3 regions of the Gordonia sp. DT219 genome follow, and region 2 is predicted to be linked to each of the others. Evidence: riboswitches for the same ligand, from Rfam matches in the RefSeq annotation. Region 2 holds a riboswitch; each other region holds the start of a gene.
The links. A riboswitch is a leader RNA that binds a small molecule or an ion and turns the genes downstream of it on or off. The one in region 2 is predicted to bind S-adenosylmethionine.
Positions count from the first base shown of each region.

Region 1 (7,185 bases), on a different contig from region 2:
CAGGGGCAAAGGTCGTGTTGGACAACGTATTCGCCACTCCGCTCCTGCAGAGCGGTCTGGAACTCGGGGCGGACGTCATCGTCTATTCGGGCACCAAACACATCGACGGGCAGGGCCGCGTGATGGGCGGCGCGGTGCTCGGGACCAAGGAATTTGTCGACGGTCCGGTGAAGATGCTGATGCGGCATACCGGTCCGGCGCTCTCCCCGTTCAATGCCTGGACCCTGCTCAAGGGGCTGGAGACAATGAAGCTGCGTGTCGACGCATCGGTCGCCGCGGCGTTGCGGATCGGTGAATTCCTCGAAGCCGATCCACGTGTGCGGTGGGTGAAGTATCCGTTCCTGAAGTCGCACCCACAGTACGAGCTGGCGACCGCGCAGATGTCCGGGGGCGGCACGGTGGTCACCTTCGAGCTCAACGACCGCGACGGCGTGGACGGCAAGGAGCGCGCCTTCGAGGTGCTCAACGCACTGCGCATCATCGACATCTCCAACAACCTCGGTGATTCCAAGTCGCTGATCACCCATCCGGCCACCACCACGCACCGTGCGATGGGGCCGGACGGGCGCGCGGCAATCGGGTTGAGCGACTCCGTGGTTCGGCTCTCGGTGGGCCTCGAGGGCATCGACGATCTGCTCGCGGATCTGGATCAGGCGCTGGGATAAGGGCGTTCATGGCGCCGTCGTTGTCGATCCGCCGTGCCACCGCCGCCGATGCTCCGGCCGTTGCGGGCGTGCACGTGCGGTCGTGGCAGCGCGGCTATCGCGGATTGCTGCCGGATGCCGAGCTGCGGGCGATGCGTCCGGCGGATCGGGTCGGCGACTACACCTTTGACGATGACCGTGGTCCGCACACGTGGGTCGCCGAGACGTCGGGCGGGATAGCCGGATTCGTGACGATCTGCGAGCTCGATGGTCATGCCGCGGTGATGGCGCTCTACGTCGACCCGGACCATTGGCGGACCGGGATCGGGTCGGCGCTGATGGATCGGGCGGAGTCGGAGATCGCCCGGCAGGGTTATCCGGTGGCCCGGTTGCATGTGCTCAAGGGCAATGAGCGAGCGATGGATTTCTACGCCGGCCGTGGATGGGCTCCGACCGGACGAGTGCGTTCCGGCGACGTCTGGGGTGTGCACGTCGACGAGGTCGAATACGAGAAGATCGGCTGAAAGGTCGGTTAGCTGCCGTCGACACCCAACGCCCGCAGCACCGTTCGTAATTTGGCGGTGGTCTCCGCGAGCTCGGCGTCGGGATCGGAGTCGGCGACGATGCCGCCGCCGGCCCAGGTGCGAAAGGATCGTCCGTCGGAGTCGATCTCGAGGCAGCGGATGGTGACCATCCATTCGCCGTCACCGTGGGCGTCGGCCCAGCCGACGGCGCCTGCATAATTTCCGCGCGGCTCCTCGTGGTCGCGAATGAACTGTGCCGCAACATCTGTCGGCGTTCCGCACACCGCGGGAGTGGGACTCAGGGCGAGGGCGAGTTCCAGCGCGTTGAGATCGGGATCGGTCAGGTGCGCCCGGATCGGGGTGGCCAGATGCCACATCTCTCCGGTCGACAACAGTTGTGGGGCATCCGGAATGGTGATCTCGTCGCAAAGCGGCGCGAGTCGTCGGCGCAGATGGTCGACCACGAAGGCATGCTCGCGGTGGTCCTTGCCGGATGCGGCCAGCTTCTCGCGGGCCTCGCGGTCGGCGACCGGATCGGGGAACCGGGGCGCCGACCCAGCATACGGCCGGCACGTCACCTCGCGACCGGCCTTGCGTAGCAACAACTCCGGGCTCGCACCGAGTAACCAGCCCGGTCCGGTGTCGACGGCGAAGGCATTGTGTTCACTGTTGCCATGGGCCAGTGCATCCAGCAGTCCGGTCACCTCGGCCGGGGAATCGAGCACTGCCCGAACGGTTCTCGCGAGCACCACTTTGTCGAGGTCGCCTGCAGTGATGGCGGCGACTGCGCGCCGCACGCGGTCGCGGTGGGTGGCGGCGTCGGGGATCTCGGTGAACCGGTCGAGTGTGTGCCGGGCCGGCGAGCGGCCGGCCAGGGGCGGCAGATCTCGTCGTAACCGGCGGGGGACCATCAACGCGGAGGTGCCGGCGGGATCGAACGGCAGGGCACCGACGACGGTGTCGGCGCGGCCGGTCCGCAGGTCGTCGATGGCCGCGTCGACCTCGGTGAAGCGCCGGATGATGCCCTCGGCGCGCACCGTCCCGTGGGGGCGGGAGAGGACGAAAGGCGCCTGCGCCGGGTTGTCGACGCTTTCCGGGTCACCGCTCACCAACCCAACCTAGCGCCCACATCGCGGCGACTTCGGCCCACGGTGAGTGAAAATTGACACCCCGACGCGAGATGGGCCACTCTGGACGTCAGGTCATGAGTGCCAGTGACAAGCCCCGGCTCGCTGGTCGGCAACCCTCCTCCACGGTGGGGTGCTCCGGGTGACGACCGGGCTGTGTTCCAACCGGACACGGCAAGCGTGGATTTCCGAGGAGTTCTTTCGATGACTGCTGTCGTGCGCACCGCACCCGTTCTGTCCGATACCGTTTTCGCCAATCTTGCGGCCTGTACCGAACCGCTGGCGGCGGTCGTCGGCGCCGACGAGAAGGCGCCGCTGGCCGGCGGTGGCGAGATCGCCTACGCCAACCTCGACTACGCCGCCAGTGCACCCGCGCTGGTCGCCGTCGCCGAGTCGGTGTCGGCGGCCCTACACCAGTACGCGAGCGTTCACCGCGGCGCCGGCCATCTGTCGCAGGTCACCACCCGGCGCTATGAGCAGTGCCGAGAGACGGTGCGGCGCTTCGTTCGTGGGCGTTCCGATGACACCGTCGTCTTCACGCGCAACACCACCGATGCGATCAATCTGGCCGCTCACTGCACACCCGGCGACGTCGTCGTCCTCGATATCGAACACCACGCGAACCTGCTGCCATGGCTGTCACGGGACGCCGGTTCGGCGCGCATCGTGACCGCGCGGCCCAGCATCGAGGACACTCTCACCGCGCTCGAGTGCGAGCTCGCCGCGGCCCCCACATCGCTGTTGGCGGTGACCGCCGCATCCAACGTCACGGGAGAGGTGCTGCCGGTCGGGCGGCTCGCCGCGATCGCCCACCGCCACGGTGCGCGCATCCTCGTCGACGCCGCGCAACTCGTCGCCCACCGCCCGGTGTCGGTGGTCAGCCACGGCATCGACTACCTGGTGTTCTCCGGCCACAAGCTCTACGCCCCGTTCGGGGCGGGTGTGCTCATCGGCCGCTCCGACTGGCTCGACGACGCCGATCCCTACCTCGCGGGCGGCGGGGCGTCGGCGCAGGTGAGTGTGGTCGACGGCCCCGACGAGAACTGCGCGGCGACCGCCTGGCACACCGGTGCTGCCCGGCACGAGGCCGGATCGCCGAATGTGTTGGGCGCCATCGCGATCGCCGCTGCGTGTGACGCCATCGCCGACATCGGCATCGAGTCGATCGGAGCGCACGAACACGAACTGCGCCGCCGCCTCGACGACGGGCTCGCCGCAGTCGACGGGGTCCGCACCCTGCAGGTCTTCGACGACGTGACCGATCGTGTCGGGATCGCCGGGTTCAGTGTTGCCGGACATACCCCGCGTGCGGTCGCGGAATACCTCAGCGCAGAACACGGGATCGGCGTGCGCGACGGCAAATTCTGCGCGCATCCGGTACTCAACCGCCTCGGACTCCCCGGCGGCGCGATCCGCGCCAGCTTCGGCCTGGGAACCGGCTCGTCCGACATCGACCGCCTCACCGGCGCCCTGCGGCAACTGGCCGCCACGCAACCGACCTCCACCCGACCGACCTCCACGCAACCGACCTCCACGCAACCGAGCGCGACGACACCCCCAGGAGCCCCGGCATGAGCATCGAACTCGACCGCATCAGCATCGGGCGTCCGCCGCTGCACGTGGCGATCCTCGGCGACGAGCCCGCCGACGCGGCACCCATCGTCGTGCGCCGACCCACGCTGCGTGACGCGCAGCGCGCCCGTTCGGTGCTGCGATCGGGCACCCGCGACACTGCCGGCTTCTCGGTCGCGCTCGAAGTGGAGGTGGCGATCGCACCGAGTGCCGCCTCGGCCCGCGCGGCGGTCGCCGGCATCCCGGACGAACTCGACGGCGGCACGGTCCGCTACGTCGGCACGCCGAGCGGTCTGGTCACCTTGATCCGCGACATCTACGCCGCCGAGGTCGCCGACGCGGTGATCCTGGTGCCGCTCGACGGATCGGCCACCGACAACCGGCTGCGTCAGCTGGTGCTGCCGTCGTTCGCGCCGCGCCGCGCGGCCTGAGCGACCGAAACAGATGAACCCCGGTTGTCCGAATGGACGCCGGGGTTCATCTGTGGAAGTTCTCCGCTGTCCCCGGGTGAGGCGAACCAACATGTGCCCAGGGCAAGCGCTAGACGGTGTACGTGTTCTCGGCTCTCGATGCAATGACGATGGCGCAGGTCAAGGCGGTGCGCAGCACAATCAGCCAGGCGCGAACGTCCACGTACGACAACGCGGTGACCTCAGTCGATTCGGCAGGGGAAGCGCGCACGCGCAGGGCACTGAAGCTGTAACTCTGGAACGCAGAAGTTGCCGGGGCATTCCTTTTGCCACTGCATCTGTGCGAAGTGTCAATTCGCAACGCGGTGTCGGACGCGATTGCCGCTCACTACGGAAGGCGCTGGCCTTGGTCTCAAGGTTTTGAACGGTCGTTGCCCGCAGACGCCCGTGGCCGGTACAACCCACGAACTGACCTGGCAAATGCTCGTCGGGACACATCGTCGACAGGGAAAGTCATCCCTGAGGTGAAGTTCGTGTTCTGGCAGAAGGTGTTCACCAGCCGCTACGATGCCGTCATCTGGGACTCGCAGATCGCAACCGTCCTGCCCGGCGACAACGTCAACCGGGGTAGTACGGCGAGACTCCGAGCTCGCGTGTATAGCGACCTTGACCGTATCCGATTGCTTCGCAACCGCATTGCTCATCACGAACCGATCATCTCTCGCGACCTTGCGGCGGACTTGGCCGCGATCAAGGACCTTGTTCAACTGCGCTGCACCCACACAGCGCATCTACTCGAAGAAGCAGAGAGTGTCACGGCGCTGCTGCCTCAGCGGCCTCTCTGAATCGGCATCTGGATGGTGGGCCGTATGAGCTGCGTTACCGGACGGTGCCGTTCCCGCACGGGGCCTCACCATTGGCCTCGGCATGCCAACAGGTCACCGAGAGCCCGCTTTCGCAGGCACCGGATGGTCCTACGCCTCCCCGCGCTCCCATTGTTCGACCAGTTCGGTCTGCGATTCCTCGGTGAGCACCCCGTACAGCCGGAGTCGGGCCATCCCGCCGTCGGGATAGACGTCGACGCGCGCCTCGGTCATCGGGCGGTCGGCGTCGATGACGAAGCGGTGGCGGGTGTCGGGCTGTAAGTCGGTGCGCCCCAACACCTCGAACCACTCGCCGTCCTCGCCGTCGCGTCCGTGGATCGTCGCGGCGCCGGGCGCATTGCCGAGGAAGTAGCTGGTGTCGAGTTCGACGAGACTGACCAGTCCCTGCCCGGCCAGCCGAACCTGCACCCAGTCGTTGCCGTCGTCGCGGCGGCGGGAGGTCTCCCAGCCCTCGCCCATGTTCCGGGCGCGGCCGGGCATCAGCAGGTTGTTGGGGGAGCTGTAGAACATGTTGGAACAGGCGGTGATCAGTCCGCCGTTCTCCAGTGCCGCGAGATCGAAGTGGCCGTACCGGAAGAAGTGCGGATTGGGCACGCCGCGGCCGTGCACGCGGAAGCGGGCGATGCCGCCGTCGGGATGCATCGTCAACCGCACATGGGTGAAACGATCCTTCGCATCGACCCGGAACGGGTTGCGGGTGTCGCCCTCGACGGGGCTCTTCTCGACGATGGTGACCCACTCGGTGTCGGTGAGCAGCTCGTCGACGGAGACGACGCCCTCCTTGGCGGCGGCCTCCACCGAGATGAACGGCGGATAGTTGCCCGTGAACCATGCGGTGTCGACGACGACGCCGTAGATGACCCCGGGTGCGCCGAGCCGGACGATTGCCTGATCGACACCTGGTTTGCGCCGCCGCCGCGATTCCCACCCGTCGTAGATCTGTCCTTTGTGCCCGAAGGTTGCCGGCTGATACTGCGCCGGCGTCGTCTTGATGAGGTTCTGTGCCTCGGCGAACAGGTCGTCGTTGGTCCACACCACGGCACCGCCGAGGTCGCGTAAGGCCAGGTCAGGCATCGAAGTGAAGTGCGGGCGGTTACCCGAGGGCGTCGGTGGGGGTGCTGGGGTCACGAGTGTCGATCCTAATGCGAGTTGCGACGGCATCTGAGGTGAGCGCATACTTGCGGCCGCCAACTAGGTGTGTGTCGCAACTAGTTGTCGCTCGCACGGAATCGGTAGCAACTCTGGAATCGGGAATCGTCATGCTCAACGACCGCGACGTCGATCAGCTCTTCGACACGCTCGCGCGGTACGTACGTCTACGCGACCGGGCGGTGCACACGACTTTCCGAACCGTCGACGGCGAATTCGAGACGGCTGCCTTCAAGGGCCTGTTCCACCTGGCACGGCAACCGATGCGTTCGCGTGAGCTGGCAGCCGAGCTCAACACCGACCCGTCGACGGTCAGCCGGCACGTGTCGCAGCTCGTCGAACTCGGGCTGATCCGCCGCGAAGCCGATCCGCACGACGGCCGCGCCACGCTGCTGGTGATCACCGGCACCGGACGCGAACGCGTCGAGGCGATGCGCTCGGGACGTCGTACCGCCCTGAACTCCGCGCTCAGTGAGTGGCGGGGTGAGGAGCTTGCGACGCTGCTGAGCCTTCTCACCCGCTTCGTCGATGCCGCCGAAACCCTGGTCCCGCCCGCCTGCGAACGTCGAACCCCGGACCCGGCGCCGCCGGGATCGGGGTTGGATTCGCCCGTCACTGGAGAACCTCACCCCTAGGACCTCTCCCCCCGAGAGATCCCGCCAGAGAACCCGACCAATCGATCCGCCCAGAGAATTCGTTCCGCCACTACCATCCCGAGGACTTCATGAGCAACGAGAACGCGGCCGCATCGTCGGCGTCACCACCGGTCGAGCAGGCCGGAGCCGGGCTCTCGCACCGGCAGATCCTGACGGTGCTCGCCGGGCTGATGCTCGGGATGTTCCTCGCCGCGCTCGATCAGACGATCGTCTCCACCG
Region 1 covers NZ_JBNCNR010000007.1:118,479-125,663, forward strand. The annotation lists gene ACPXB3_RS11305 (O-succinylhomoserine sulfhydrylase) at 1-665, shown strand, start outside; gene ACPXB3_RS11310 (GNAT family N-acetyltransferase) at 674-1,168, shown strand; gene ACPXB3_RS11315 (isochorismate synthase) at 1,177-2,277, opposite strand; SAM riboswitch class IV at 2,369-2,482, shown strand; gene ACPXB3_RS11320 (aminotransferase class V-fold PLP-dependent enzyme) at 2,500-3,870, shown strand; gene ACPXB3_RS11325 (hypothetical protein) at 3,867-4,298, shown strand; gene ACPXB3_RS11330 (hypothetical protein) at 4,811-5,122, shown strand; gene alc (allantoicase) at 5,252-6,235, opposite strand; gene ACPXB3_RS11340 (MarR family winged helix-turn-helix transcriptional regulator) at 6,421-6,945, shown strand; gene ACPXB3_RS11345 (MDR family MFS transporter) at 7,035-7,185, shown strand, end outside.
Region 1: linked by a shared signal. The riboswitch ahead of ACPXB3_RS11320 (aminotransferase class V-fold PLP-dependent enzyme) and the one ahead of ACPXB3_RS12330 (bifunctional o-acetylhomoserine/o-acetylserine sulfhydrylase) in region 2 are both predicted to bind S-adenosylmethionine.

Region 2 (7,185 bases):
CGCTGGCCGCCAACGCGGTGACTCCGTGGTCGAACAGGTCGGCGTCGGAGTTGAGCACACCGTTGGCGATGTCCTGGAGGACGAACAGATCCGGCAGGTATGCGCCGTAGCCGAGTTGGGGTAACGGCGGTAGCCATCCCATGGCCCAGCGGATGGGTGGTTGAAAGTCGGCGAGGGTGATGCCGATGATGTCGGGCAGGCGCAGGCGGTAACGCATGAGGTCCGGAACGGTCCCGGTGTAGCCGACTGCGGTCAGTGCGTTCGCCACGATGATCGCCATCGACGAGGGCGAGGCGATCGTGCATGTCCGCACCGCGCCGTCGGTGGTGCAGGTCATCGTCTCCGCTGCACCGTTGACGGTCCACGTCTGACCGGTGCCGGGGAATTGGTACATGTGGAATGGGTACTGGCCGTGCTTGATCCAGTAGCCGAAGAAGGCGTCGACGTCGCCGATCGGGTCATGGAGCGGATCGGGCAGGTCGCAGATCGGGTCGCCCTCGATGCAGTAGGTGGTGACGGGTACGCCGCCGTAGTCGGTGCCATCGCGTGGCCCCGACATCGTCATCCCCGGAATGGCCCCGACCAGTGTCAGTTCGATTCCCTGTCCCCAGAGAGTCGCCGACATCCGCGGGTCCGCGTAGAGCTCGCCCGAGACGGTCGTCGCGCCGCCGGCGTCGGTGGTGGAGATGACGTACGTCGACCCGTCGGCAAGCGTCACCGGCCGATGCCGGCCGATGTCGGTCAGCGCGTCGCCTGCGACTCGGGCGCCCTGCGAGTAGCCGGCGATGACGACCTTCTTGTCGGTGCCGCATTCCTGCTGATAGGTGGCCACGGCTTGTTCGAGGTTCTGCGCACCCTGCGTCTGGCTCGCGTTGTATCCCACCGATCCCAGCGGCCAGATGGTCGCGGCGTACGGCACCGCCTCGACGGTGTAGGGGTTGCCGAGGTTGGGGTTGTTCTCGTCGGGACGGTTGTCCGGGCCGAGGCCGGTGTAGCGCTGTCGCACACCGACGAGGTACGAGCCGTCGGAGTTCCATGTCCCGCCGACGATGAACACCCGGCCCGGGCCGCTGCAGTCGTATGTCGTGTCCGCCGCCGCCACCCCATGGCCCCAGAACATCGTGGCGGTGAGCGCGAGGCCCATTGAGGCGGCTCCCCACACGAGACAGACGCCACGGATCGAGGTGCGGAGTCCCATCGCTGCCACGTCCTTCGGTGAGGGCTGATCTGCGCAGCTTAGGCAGGCGGAGCAGGTCGGCACCGGGCAATCACCCAGGGCGCCCCCACATTCCCCCGCTCGATGGACACCGCGGGCGAATCCGGGACCGGAGAACACCGATAACGATCTGCGCAATTCACCAACCAGCCTGAGCAGGAGGGTTCTCAGCGAACGACGACCGTGTTATATCCTTGTCGCCAGGTCATGAGCATCAGCGTCAAGCCCCGGCTTGCTGATCGGCAACCCTCCAACCGCGGTGGGGTGCTCCGGGTGATGACCGGGTTGGGGATCGCTGTATGGGTCCCCGGCAAGCGCGGGTCCGAAGGTCGGACCCCAACAGGGTCTCCATACCCTGCCGACCGTAGAAAGTGATCTATTTTTCATGTCTGACGCAGCCAACGACGGCCCCGATTCCCCGGATCCCACCGACGCCCCGGATCCCACCGAGAACTGGAGCTTCGAGACCAAGCAGGTCCATGTGGGGCAGTCCCCCGACGCCGCGACGAACGCACGCGCACTGCCCATCTACCAGACCACGTCGTTCACCTTCAACGACACCCAGCACGCCGCCGATCTCTTCGGTCTCGCCGAACCGGGCAACATCTACACCCGGATCATGAACCCGACGCAGGATGCCGTCGAACAGCGCATCGCCGCGCTCGAGGGCGGTGTCGCGGCCCTGCTGGTCGCCTCCGGTCAGGCGGCCACCACGTATTCGATCCTCAACATCGTCGAGAACGGCGGACACGTGGTGTCGAGCCCGCGTCTGTACGGCGGCACCTACAACCTGTTCCACTACACCCTGCCCAAACTCGGCATCGAGGTGTCCTTCGTCGAAGATCCCGAGGATCCCGAGTCGTGGCAGGCCGCGATCGGCGACAACACCCGCGCGTTCTACGGCGAGTCGATCTCCAACCCGAACAACGAGATCCTCGACATCCCGGGTATCGCCGAGGTCGCCCACCGCAACGGACTGCCGCTGATCGTCGACAACACCGTGGCCACGCCGTATCTGCTGAACCCACTGGCCCTCGGCGCCGACGTCGTCGTGCACTCGGCGACCAAGTACATCGGCGGCCACGGGACCGCGATCGGCGGGGTCATCGTCGACGGCGGCACCTTCGACTGGCGTGGACAGCGTGACGGCAAGGACCTGTTCCCGGGATTCACCACGCCCGATCCGAGCTACCACGGCGCGGTATTCGCCGATCTCGGCGCCCCGGCGTATGCGCTGAAGGCGCGCGTGCAGTGGCTGCGTGACACCGGTGCGTCGATCTCGCCGTTCAATGCCTTCCTGCTCGCGCAGGGCCTCGAGACGCTGAGCCTGCGCGTCGAGCGGCATGTCGCCAACGCCGCGCGCGTCGCCGAATACCTCAGCGATCACGCACAGGTCGAGTCGGTCACCTACGCCGGACTGAAGTCCTCGCCGTGGTACCAGCGCGGCCAGGAGCTCGCACCAAAGGGTCAGGGCGCCATCATCGGATTCGAGATCACCGGTGGCGTCGACGCGGGCAAGCGGTTCGTGGAGGCGTTGACCTTGCACAGCCACGTCGCCAACATCGGTGATGTGCGTTCGCTGGTGATCCACCCGGCGTCCACCACCCACAGCCAGCTGACCCCCGAAGAGCAGCTCGCCGCAGGCGTCACCCCCGGTTTGGTCCGGCTCGCCGTCGGGATCGAGGGCATCGACGACATCATCGCCGACCTCGACCAGGGCTTCGCGGCGGCCGAGTAGACCCAGCCGAGTACACCGAGACAGCCGAGTAGACCGAGGACAGGAGCACAACATCCCGTGTCGGTGAGCATCGACCCCCAGGCGTCCGCAGCGCATCAGCCCGAATGGGAGCAGGTTCCCGACGGGCAGATGGTGCGAATGCGCCTGGGATCGTTGGCGCTCGAGTGCGGCGAACGGATCGACGACGTCACCCTGGCGTTTCAGCGCTGGGGGACGTTGTCGCCCGCACGGGACAATGTGATCCTCGCCCTGCACGCACTGACCGGTGACTCGTATGTCACCGGCCCGCCCACCGACGAACACCCCGCGCCGGGCTGGTGGGACGGTCTGATCGGACCGGGCGGCGCGATCGACACCGACGAGTGGTGTGTCATCTGCGCCAACGTCCTCGGCGGCTGCCGGGGATCGACGGGACCGGCGTCGCCCGATCCGGATGGGCGACCGTGGGGTTCCCGATTCCCCGCCATCACGGTGCTCGATCAGGTGCGCGCCGAGGCGGCGCTGCTCGACGCCCTCGGCATCGAGAGCATCGGCGCGGTCCTCGGCGGTTCGATGGGTGGCGCCCGCGCCCTCGAGTGGGCGATCGAATATCCCGACCGGGTACGCAGCGCGCTTGTTCTCGCCGTCGGGGCACGTGCCACCGCCGACCAGATCGGCACGCAAACCACCCAGATCGCCGCCATCACCGCCGACCCCGAGTGGCAGGGCGGTGACTACCACGGCAGCGGCCGGTCCCCGATCGTCGGACTCGGAATCGCCCGGCGCATCGCGCACCTGACCTACCGATTCGAGGGCGAACTCGACGAGCGTTTTGCCAATTACCCTCAGGGCCACGAGGATCCGCTACACGGCGGGCGGTACGCGGTGCAAAGCTATCTCGAACACCAGGCCGACAAGATCATCGGGCGGTTCGATCCGGGCAGCTATGTGGTGCTCACCGACGTGCTGAACAATCACGACGTGGGACGCAATCGCGGCGGTATCGCCGCCGCGCTCGACTCGTGCACGGTTCCCACCGTGGTCGCGGGCATCGACTCGGATCGGTTGTATCCGTTGCGGTTACAGGCCGAGATCGCCGAAGGGCTCGGCAACTGCGTGGACGGCCTGCAGGTGCTTCGGTCCGACAAGGGCCATGACGGGTTCCTCACGGAGTTCGACGCGATCGCCGATCTCCTCAAACGCACCGTGGACCTCGCGCGCCGCTGACCCGTCCGCGAGCACAGGTCCGGGCGGGCCACCGGGCGCGGGGATCAGCCGGCCGGCGTCGTGGTGGTCGTCACCGCTGGGGCCTGCTCGGTCGCACTCTGCGGTGGAACTTCCGTTTGCCGCGAACTCGGCTGTGACGGAATGACATTCGGAGTGTCCCCAGTCGGGGTCGTCGATGGCGACGTCGGCGTCGTCGGGACGCTCGGGATCAGTTCCGGCGGAATCAGTCCGGGCGGGATGGGCAGGGTCGGGAACGGCGACAGGCTCGGCCCGGACGGCACCTCGCCCGACGGTGTGGTCGGCGGCGTCGTGGTGTTGGGCACGAGCGTCAACGTGCTCGTCGGGGTGGTCAACGGCAATTCCGTTGTCGCCCAGCCCGGGAATTGCTCATGCCCGGTCAGAGGGGTGGTCGGCTGCGGGGCCGACGACCGCGGGCCCCGCGTCGGCGCGCGGGTCGACGTGGACGTTCCGAAGGAGTCACTTGTCGTCGCGAGCGCCTGGGCGTCGGCAGTGTGCATCGTCGACGGCGGAGCCGCGGGACCGGTGGTCAACGTGGCACCGACGGCCACCGCGGCCATCGCAACGGCGCCGATGATCCCGGCCACGACGGCCACCGGCACTGCCGACAAGCTCCGCACCCGGCGTCCACCGATCAGGGTGAGCCGTGCGGCGCCGGAATTGCGCGCGAGCATGGCTGCGCCGGTCGCCGCTGCCAGCTCCGGCGTCGCCGGCGTGAGCACCTCGAGATCGGCATGGTCGGCGATCTGACGCGCGATCGACAGGTTGGCCACACCGCCGACCAACACCACCGCGTCCGGGGTGAGACCGTGCGATCGAGCATCGTCGACAAACCGCGCCAACGCCTCGCCCGCTCCCTCGACCAGCGGCGCAGCAGCCTTCTCGACGGCGGCAGCGGTCAGCGAAACCCCGGCGAGGGCGGTCGACGGCGCCGATTCGGCGACTTCTTCCTTGGCGGTACGGCAAGCACTGACCAGCGCGGCCCGCTGTCGCCTTGTCCGGGTGCCACGGTCTGCCTCGTCCGATTCGGCGGCAACGTGGTCGGCGAGCGTCTCGTCGATCTGCCGACCGCTGAACACCGTCGACCGTTCGATGGTGCCGATCCGGCCGGCCGATGGGTCGAGGGTGTAGAACGAGATGCCGGTATCGCCGCAATCGGCGACCACGACCGAGGAGAACCGGTCGATCTGTCCGGTCCGGGTGAGGAACTCGGCAACCGCTTCTTCGTCGGAGCTCAATTGGATCTGACGACGCGTGCCGGAGCCGCCCGAACCCAGGCGCCGACGCTGGGTCGCGGTACGGGCGGCGACACCGATCGGACCGACGCGCAGATCCGCTGCACGCGCGGCGTCGAGCATCAGATCGATGCCTGCGTTCACGCGCCCGACCGGATCGAGTCCGTCGGTGGGGTCGACGTCGAACACGCGCGATTCAAGTGCAGTGCGGCCGGTCTCGTCGCTGGTCAGCAGTACGTAGTGGATCATCCCGTCGCCCACGGAAACACCCAGCGACGTCTCGTCGCCGGATGTGCCCTGATCGTTGATCTCGAACGTCGAACTGATGACAACCCCACTCATGTTGCTGGCGTCCGCACTCATCGGCGGAGTCCACGCGACACACAACTGCCCCGAATGTCACGCTGAGGTCACCAGTGTAATCAATCCGTGGCCAAGGGGTGTAATCAATCCGTGCCCAACGGGTCGATCGACGTTGCCAGCCAGAGGATGAGCGCCCCGACCGACGCCATCGCCGCCACGTCGAAGAACCTGCCTCTGACCTGCAACAGGCCCGCTCGCGAGGTCGGGATCAGGGCCCGCAGGACCGCACCGAACAACAGGGTCGAACCGAAGACGAAGGCCCCGCGTCGCCACCGGTCGTAGAGCACCAGGACGGCAGCGGCGACGGCTCCGAGCAGAACCAGCAGGTAGGGAACCTGCACCAGATAGGCGCGAACCCGCCGGGCACGGCGCAACTGCTCCACCCGCTCGGGAGCGCCCTCGGTCATCGACCCGGGCTCTCGGCCGCCTGCGCCTCGGCTCGCTCCACCACATTGGCCAGCAGGAAGGCCCGGGTGAGCGGCCCCACACCGCCGGGATTGGGTGAGACATGCCCCGCGACCTCCCAGACGTCGGGGGCGACGTCGCCACGCAGGCCGTCCGCTGTTCGACTGACACCGACGTCGATGACCGCGGCTCCGGGCTTCACCATCTCCGCGGTCACCAGATGCGGTACGCCGGCCGCGGCGATGACGATGTCGGCGCGGGCGACCTCGGCGGCGAGGTCGCGCGTGCCCGTGTGGCAGAGGGTCACCGTTGCGTTCTCGCTGCGCCGGGTCAGCAACAAGCCGATCGGACGGCCGATGGTGACGCCGCGCCCGATGACCGTCACGCGTGCGCCGGCGATCGGGATGTCATAGCGCCGCAACAGGTGGACGACCCCGCGCGGGGTGCAGGGCAGCGTCGACTCCTCGCCCAGGACGAGCCGGCCGAGGTTGATCGGGTGCAGACCGTCGGCGTCCTTGGCCGGATCGACGCGTTCGAGCGCGGCGTTCTCGTCGAGGTGGCCCGGCAGCGGGAGCTGCACGATGTAGCCGGTGCAGGCCGGGTCGGCGTTGAGTTCGTCGATCGTGGCGTCGAGCTCCTGTGCCGTCACGTCGGCGGGCAGATCCCGGCGGATCGAGGCGATGCCGATGCGTGCGCAGTCGGCGTGCTTGCCCTTGACGTAGGACTGCGAACCGGGGTCGTCACCGACCAGGATGGTGCCGAGCCCCGGGGTGATACCGGCGGTCCGTAGTTTCTCCACTCGCGCCGCGAGATCGGTGAAGATCTCGTCGCGGGTGGTCTTGCCGTCGAGTCGTATCGCGCTCACGACGACCATTGTTCCATCCTCGCTGTTCCGTTCCGGCTCGGCTGGCCCATTGCGGAGCTGCGTCGCCGCGGTAATCTCCCGGCCATGCCGGTATCCGCAGCGAATCCGATCACCACCGCCGACGTGATCGCGGCCCGCG
Region 2 covers NZ_JBNCNR010000008.1:131,836-139,020, reverse strand. The annotation lists gene ACPXB3_RS12335 (PE-PPE domain-containing protein) at 1-1,198, opposite strand, end outside; SAM riboswitch class IV at 1,420-1,539, shown strand; gene ACPXB3_RS12330 (bifunctional o-acetylhomoserine/o-acetylserine sulfhydrylase) at 1,602-2,954, shown strand; gene metX (homoserine O-acetyltransferase MetX) at 3,012-4,160, shown strand; gene ACPXB3_RS12320 (Hsp70 family protein) at 4,205-5,776, opposite strand; gene ACPXB3_RS12315 (DUF3017 domain-containing protein) at 5,860-6,183, opposite strand; gene ACPXB3_RS12310 (bifunctional methylenetetrahydrofolate dehydrogenase/methenyltetrahydrofolate cyclohydrolase) at 6,180-7,046, opposite strand; gene ACPXB3_RS12305 (serine/threonine dehydratase) at 7,131-7,185, shown strand, end outside.

Region 3 (7,185 bases), on a different contig from region 2:
TGTCCCACCATCCCGGTCGATATCCATGAGGTGATGATGTCCCATCGGCGAATCCTCCTGTTTCTCAGGTCGCCGGTTGGCGAGCCGGAGCCGGCCACCACCTGCACATGAGCCCCTCAGCTGTCGTTGCGGGGCAGCCCGGGCGGGTTGATCTGCGAGGCCGGCAACGCCTCGGCCGACAGATGCCACGCCGCGAGCAATTTGGCGTAGGCACCAGTGGAGATCAGGTGATTGATCGCATCGGCCAGCGGCCCGACCAGTCCGTTACCCTTCTTGGTCGTCGCGGCGATGAGACCCTGCAAGGTGGAGCCGGCACCCGAGTAGGTTCCGGCCACCCGCGTGGCCTTCGGGGTGTTGGCGGTCTGTACGACGTGGTACGAGATGGTCGGATTGGGCGCCAGATACGCGTCGATCTTGCCCGAGGCGAGCGCCAAATTGAACGAGTTGCCGTCCGGGAAGTACACCACGTTCAACGTCTTGCCCTCGGCAGCGAGTTTGTCGCGCCACTTCAGCAGGATCCGTTCCTGATTGGTGCCCGACCCGACGGCCACGGTCTTACCCGCAAGATTCTCGTAGTTTCCGTCGAAGTTCCACGCGTTCGACTTGAGCACCTCGAAGGCCAGTTCGTCCTTGCGGTACGTGGCGAAGTCGTATTTGTCCTTGCGCTCCTCGGTCACCGTGATGTTGGAGAAGCCCACATCCGAGCGGCCGCTGCTGATGCCGACGAAGAGATTTTCCCACGTGGAGTTGCCGACCACCGGCTTGAGGCCGAGTACCGCCGCGACGGCGCGCCCGAGATCGGGTTCGACGCCGGTCAGCGTGTGCTGATCGGAACCGATGAACGCCAGCGGCGGATTCCCCGAGGGCAGGGCGCCGATGCCGATCGTGAGCTGACCGGAATCACGCACCTTCGCCGGCAGCGCCTTGCGAATCGAATCCACCTGCGGCACAGAGAGCGTGGTCTCCTGCGCCGCCCCGTTGGAGACAGCGCCGATGACGACGCTGCCCGGCGTGCCCGACGAGTCGGCGGCATCACTGGACCCGCCCGAGCAGGCGGTGACCAGTGTTGCGGTGAGTACTCCGCCGATGGCCACGGCGCCGAGCCGGGCGACGAGGGATCGAGAAGATGACATGGTGTAACTCCATTTCTGCAGGGGATGATCGACGAGGCCGGGCGGACACTGTGTCCTCCGCACCCGTCGGCATAGGTGTGACGGACGCGGAATTCAGAGGACCCGCGTCAGGAAATCCTTTGTCCGGGCGTGCGATGGGCTGTCGAGTACCTGTTCCGGCGTGCCCTGCTCGACGATCAGGCCGTCATCGAGGAAGACGACGGTGTCGGCGACCTCACGGGCAAATCCGATCTCGTGGGTGACGATGATCATCGTGGTGCCGGTGGCAGTGAGGTCGGCGATCACCGCGAGCACCTCACCGACGAGTTCGGGATCGAGCGCCGAGGTCGGTTCGTCGAAAAGCAGGACCCGCGGATCGAGCGCGAGCGCCCGAGCAATCGCCACTCGCTGCTGTTGTCCGCCGGAGAGCTGGCGCGGGTATGCGTCGAACTTGTCCGAAAGTCCGACTCGCTCAAGGAGTTTACGCGCGATGTCGCCGGCTTCTGCACGCCGGGCGCGGCGCGTCGACACCAGCGCCGCGGTGATGTTCTCCGCGGCAGTGAGATTGGAGAACAAATTGAACGACTGGAAGACGTAGCCGATGTTGCGCCGTTGACGCAGGATCGCCCGTTCGGGCAGCTCCTTGAGGTGCCCGTTGAGCCGGCGCACGCCGATCAGCTCTCCCCCGACGCTGACATGGCCGGCATCGAGTCGGTCGAGATGGTTGATCGCCCGCAGCAGCGTCGACTTTCCGGAACCCGACGGGCCCAGGACCACCGTCACCTCGCCGGGACGAACACTCAGGTCGATGCCCTGGAGAACGTGATTGTCCCCGTACCAACGGTGCGCGTCGACGATGTCGACACCGGCGCCGCGAGCCCGGTCGGAGGGGGAAACAGCCTGAGCTGTATTCGATTTCACACTCATACCGCACGCATCCAGGGCCGCAATGCGATGCCACGGCGAACTGTCACCACGGCCGTGCGGGCACGTTGCAGCGGAGTCGGCGGCAACGTTCGCACCGCCCCCCGCGCGAAGTGGCGTTCGACGTAGAACTGGACGACCGATACCACGCTGGTCAAGATGACGTACCAGACCGTCGCCACCATGAGCAGGGGAATGATGTCACCGGAGTATGTGCTGCTCTGGGTCGAGACCACGCCGAACAGATCGAGCAACGAGACGTAGTAGACCAGCGAGGTCGACTTGATCAGTCCGATCAGCAGATTCACATAGGACGGCACGATCGTGCGCAGCGCCTGGGGCAGCGTGATCCGCAGGAATTGGTAGCCGCGCGGGATGCCCAGCGCGGCGGCCGCCTCGTGTTGCCCCTGATCGACCGACAGGATCCCACCCCGCACGATCTCCGCGGCGAATGCCGCCTCGTGCACGGTGATACCGACGACCGCGATGATGAAAGGTGTGGCCAGGTCGGCTTCGGATATGTGGAAAAGTCCTGGACCGAAGGGGATTCCGAGACTCAGGCTCTGATAAAGGGCCCCGAAGTTGAACAGGATGAGCAGCAGGACGATCAGCGGAATCGATCGGAAGAACCAGACATAGGCCCAGCTCACCGCCGCCAGGACCGGGTTCTTCGACAGTCGCATGAGCGCGAGCACGATACCGACGCCGAGGCCCAGAACCGCACTGTAGGCGGCGACTTCGAGAGTCACGCCGAGTCCCTCGATCACCACGGGACGAAAGATCCAGTAGCCGAAACGATCCCACTGAAAGAAGGAGTTCGTGGCCACTCCATGGATGATCTGTGCCACGACGACAAGCACGATCGCCGCCAGCACCCAGCGGCCCGGATGCCACAGTGGCACCACACGTTCCGGCCTGGCGACGTCGGGCACCTCGGTGGCTGCCGACGGTGGTGACGGATCGGGCGGCGCATGACCGCGGGCCTTCGTCGACGGCGATGGGGCGGCTGACATGTGTGAACTCTCCTGTACGGGAACGGGGGCAGCACGATGACGCTGCAGACCACACCGACACCCGCGCAATAGCATCAGGCGTCGAGAGACCACGGCGACCGGCGGTTCGATGCGGAACCGGCACGTCGAATCCATCGCGCTTATCGGGGGAAACCCGATCCGGTCGTCACCTGGGGCACCCCACCGCGATGCGAGGGTTGCCGGTCAGCAAGCCAGGGCTTGTCGCTGACGCTCATGACCGTCGAGCTCACGATAGTGAGGCGGCCCTCGCCGGTCAGCGTTCACATTCTCGGAGATTTTTTCCCGGCGCAGGCGCCTCGGATTCGTCCGCTGCAGGCGTCACCGCGCGGCCGGTGACCTGCCGGCTCAGATGGTGCGTTCGCCCGCAAGGTTGGCCTCCAGTCGCCGGAGGATGTGGGGCGCAAGGAACGGCGCCACGTCACCGCCGAGTTTGGCGACCTCCTTGACCAGTGAACTCGATACGTGCGCGTATCGCGGATCGGTCAACAGGAAGACGGTCTCGACGTCGGCCAGTTCCCGGTTCATCTGCGCCATCGGCAACTCGTAGTCGAAATCGACCGCCGAACGCAGCCCCTTGACGATCGAATGGATCGAGTTGTTCCGCAGATAGTCGACGAGCAGTCCCTGCCACCGGTCGACGCGGACGTTGGGCAGATCGGCGCAGTCCTCGGCGATGAGCTCGAGTCGCTCCTCGACGGAGAAGAGACCACGCTTGTTGGGGTTGACCACGACGGTGACCACCAACTCGTCGAAGCACCGGGCCGCGCGCTCCACGACGTAACGGTGTCCGCGTGTGAAGGGATCGAAGGAACCGGGTATCACCGCACTGGTCATGCTCTGCAGAACCTACTCGTCCGCGGCGACACCGGGGCGTGCGACCTTCACCGTGGTGTCGCCATAGGATTTGTCGACGACCAGTTCCCAGCCCGGGGGCCACGAGAGGACGGCTCGGCGTCCGCGCTCGAGGACCACCAGCCCGTCGTCGGTGAGCCAACCACCGGTGGCCAACGCTGACAGATCGGCGGCCACCTCATCATCGGCGAGCGCATACGGAGGGTCGGAGAACACCACGTCGAATCGGCCGGGCGCGGCACCGGCAAGGAATGCCGACACCGGCGAGGTGATCACACGCCCCGAGGCGGCCGCCCCGACGGCCGTCAGATTCGCGGAGATCGTGCGAGCCGCGCGCCCCCGGCTGTCGACGAAGACCGCCGACGACGCCCCGCGCGAGAGCGCTTCGAGGCCGAGCGCGCCGGACCCGGCATAAAGATCGAGCACGTGGGTACTCGTCAGATCGATGCGCGCGTCGAGCATGCTGAAGACCGACTCACGCACACGGTCGGAGGTGGGTCTGGTGCCCTCGTCGGGAACTGTGAGTCTGCGACCGCCGAAGCGACCTGCGATGATCCGCGTCACCGCTCCATACTGCCCTCCCCGTCACCGCGATCCGCACGCCGTAGGCCCGTGCGCAACCGTTTGTGTCCCGCATCACATCTGCCGGGTGAACTGGGGTTAAGTGGGAGATTCGAGGTCCGATTTGTGCAGGCGGGTGAATTCGCCGACACACGTTGTTAACGTCGAGTGCGTTATGAGCCCGTCCCACACAAGTTCGGCCACATCAACCCAACTAGTTCTCGACTACCGCGCGCCGAAGGTCGCCGACGGTACCCGCCTCTGGGAAATCGCCAGGGACTCGCAAGTTCTCGACGTCAACTCGAGTTACGCGTACGTGCTGTGGTGCCGCGACTTCGCCGACACCTCGATCGTCGCCGAAGTCGACGGTCTGCCAGTAGGCTTCGTCACGGGCTACCGCCGCCCGTCAGATCCGTCGACGCTGATGGTCTGGCAGGTGGCCGTCGACGACACCTATCGCGGCCACCGGATCGCCGGGACGATGCTTCATCGTCTCTTCGATCGCGTCAGCGGACGCGGTGCCGTGGCGATGCACACCACCATCAGCCCGGACAACGTTGCCTCGCAACGACTTTTTGCCTCAGTCGCCGCAGCGCGCGGACTGGGGTTCGAACGCCGCGACCTGTTTGCGGCCGACGACTTCCCGGACGCCCACGAGCCCGAGGATCTCTACCTCCTCGAGCCAGAAGTTCCAGAACCATAGGGGCGCAACGTTTTTGGTGTTCACTGACTGCGCCGTGGCGCACTCAGGGTGCAATTGTTGCCCCAACCGGAGCACCGCATCGTGTGTCGCCGGAGGACTTGTCCGGGGTGTCTTCCGGCAGCGGCGCCCTCTCGGTCGGATGATGCGGCCGGTCACCTGCGATACACACTCGCACCGGTCATCGCCGACCCGACGATTTCCCATATTGGAGGAATGCCCATGAATAAGCTCGATACCACGATCGATGATTCGGTCTTCACGCAATACGAGTCCGAGGTGCGCAGCTATTGCCGCACGTGGCCGACGGTGTTCGGACAGGCGCGCGGTTCGTGGCTGACCAACACCGACGGTGCCCGCTACCTCGACTTCTTCGCCGGCGCCGGCGCCCTGAACTACGGGCACAACAACCCGGTGCTCAAGTCCGCCCTGCTCGATTACATCGAGTCCGACGGCATCACCCATGGTCTTGACATGTCCACTGTGGCCAAGGGTGAATTCATCCAGGCATTCGCCTCGAAGATCCTGGCCCCGCGCGGCCTGGACTACAAAATCCAGTTCCCCGGCCCCACCGGCACCAACGCGGTCGAGTCGGCACTGAAGCTGGCCCGCAAGGTGACCGGTCGCGAATCGATCGTGAGCTTCACCAACGCCTTTCACGGCATGACGTTGGGTTCGCTGTCGGTGACCGGCAACTCGATGAAGCGCGCCGGTGCCGGCATCCCGCTCGTGCATGCCACGCCGATGCCCTTCGACAACTACCTCGGTGGTTCCGTCGAGGACTTCAGCTGGTTCGAGCGCGTCCTCGACGATTCCGGCAGTGGTCTGAATCTGCCCGCCGCGGTGATCGTGGAAACCGTGCAGGGCGAGGGTGGGGTGAATGTCGCCCGGGCCGAGTGGCTGCGCGCACTATCGGAGCTGTGCCGCCGCCGCGACATCCTTCTCATCGTCGACGACGTGCAGATGGGATGCGGCCGCACCGGCGAGTTCTTCTCCTTCGAGGAAGCCGGCATCAAGCCCGACATCGTGACCCTCTCGAAGTCGATCAGTGGCTACGGACTGCCGCTGGCCCTGGTACTCATCCGTCGCGACCTCGACGTGTGGTCACCGGGCGAGCACAACGGCACCTTCCGCGGCAACAATCCCGCCTTCGTGACCGCCACCAAGGCGATCGAGCACTATTGGTCCGACGACACGCTCACCCGCGACGTCCACATGAAGGGCCGTCAGATCGACGAGGTGCTCAGCACGCTAGCCGCCCGGCACGACGGTGTCTCGACCCGCGGACGCGGTATGGCCCGCGGACTGGTGTTCGGCGAGGCCGCCGACGCAGGCAAGGTGTGCGCCGCCGCCTTCGGCGCCGGATTGCTCGCCGAGACCTCGGGGCCTTCCGACGAGGTCGTCAAACTGCTTCCGCCACTGACCATTTCCACCGAGGATCTCGACCGCGGTCTGGGAATTCTCGCCGACGCCACCGAGGAGGTGCTCGCATGATCGTGCGCACCACAGACGAGATCACCGGAACCGACCGCGACGTCGCCGACCCCAAGGGCAATTGGGTGTCCAAGCGAATCGTGCTCGGCGGCGACCGGGTCGGGTTCTCCTTCCACGAGACCACGATCGACGCCGGCAGCGTCAACGAGTTCCATTACGCCAACCACATCGAGGCCGTCTGGCTCGTGGAGGGCACCGGCACCCTTCTCGACCGGGAAACCGGCGAGACCTATCCCTTGGCCCCCGGCACCATGTATCTGCTCAACGGTCACGAGCGGCACACCGTCACCGCAGATACGCAGATGCGGATGCTGTGTGTCTTCAACCCGCCGGTCGTGGGCACCGAGGTACACGACGAGCACGGGGTGTATCCACTGGTGACCGTGCCCGAGCAACAAGGCGGCAAGCACGCGGATACCGCCAACGCCTGAGGCGGCGCACCCGCGCACGCGAATCGATATCCTCGATCAGGTGCGCACCCGCTTACAGATCGGCTGGGTCCCGGCCG
Region 3 covers NZ_JBNCNR010000001.1:145,424-152,608, reverse strand. The annotation lists partial or broken gene ACPXB3_RS00755 (GNAT family N-acetyltransferase) at 1-45, opposite strand, end outside; gene ACPXB3_RS00750 (ABC transporter substrate-binding protein) at 117-1,133, opposite strand; gene ACPXB3_RS00745 (amino acid ABC transporter ATP-binding protein) at 1,227-2,039, opposite strand; gene ACPXB3_RS00740 (amino acid ABC transporter permease) at 2,036-3,049, opposite strand; SAM riboswitch class IV at 3,181-3,289, opposite strand; gene coaD (pantetheine-phosphate adenylyltransferase) at 3,416-3,904, opposite strand; gene rsmD (16S rRNA (guanine(966)-N(2))-methyltransferase RsmD) at 3,917-4,486, opposite strand; gene ectA (diaminobutyrate acetyltransferase) at 4,659-5,186, shown strand; gene ectB (diaminobutyrate--2-oxoglutarate transaminase) at 5,406-6,677, shown strand; gene ACPXB3_RS00715 (ectoine synthase) at 6,674-7,108, shown strand; gene ACPXB3_RS00710 (Sir2 family NAD-dependent protein deacetylase) at 7,149-7,185, shown strand, end outside.
Region 3: linked by a shared signal. The riboswitch ahead of ACPXB3_RS00740 (amino acid ABC transporter permease) and the one ahead of ACPXB3_RS12330 (bifunctional o-acetylhomoserine/o-acetylserine sulfhydrylase) in region 2 are both predicted to bind S-adenosylmethionine.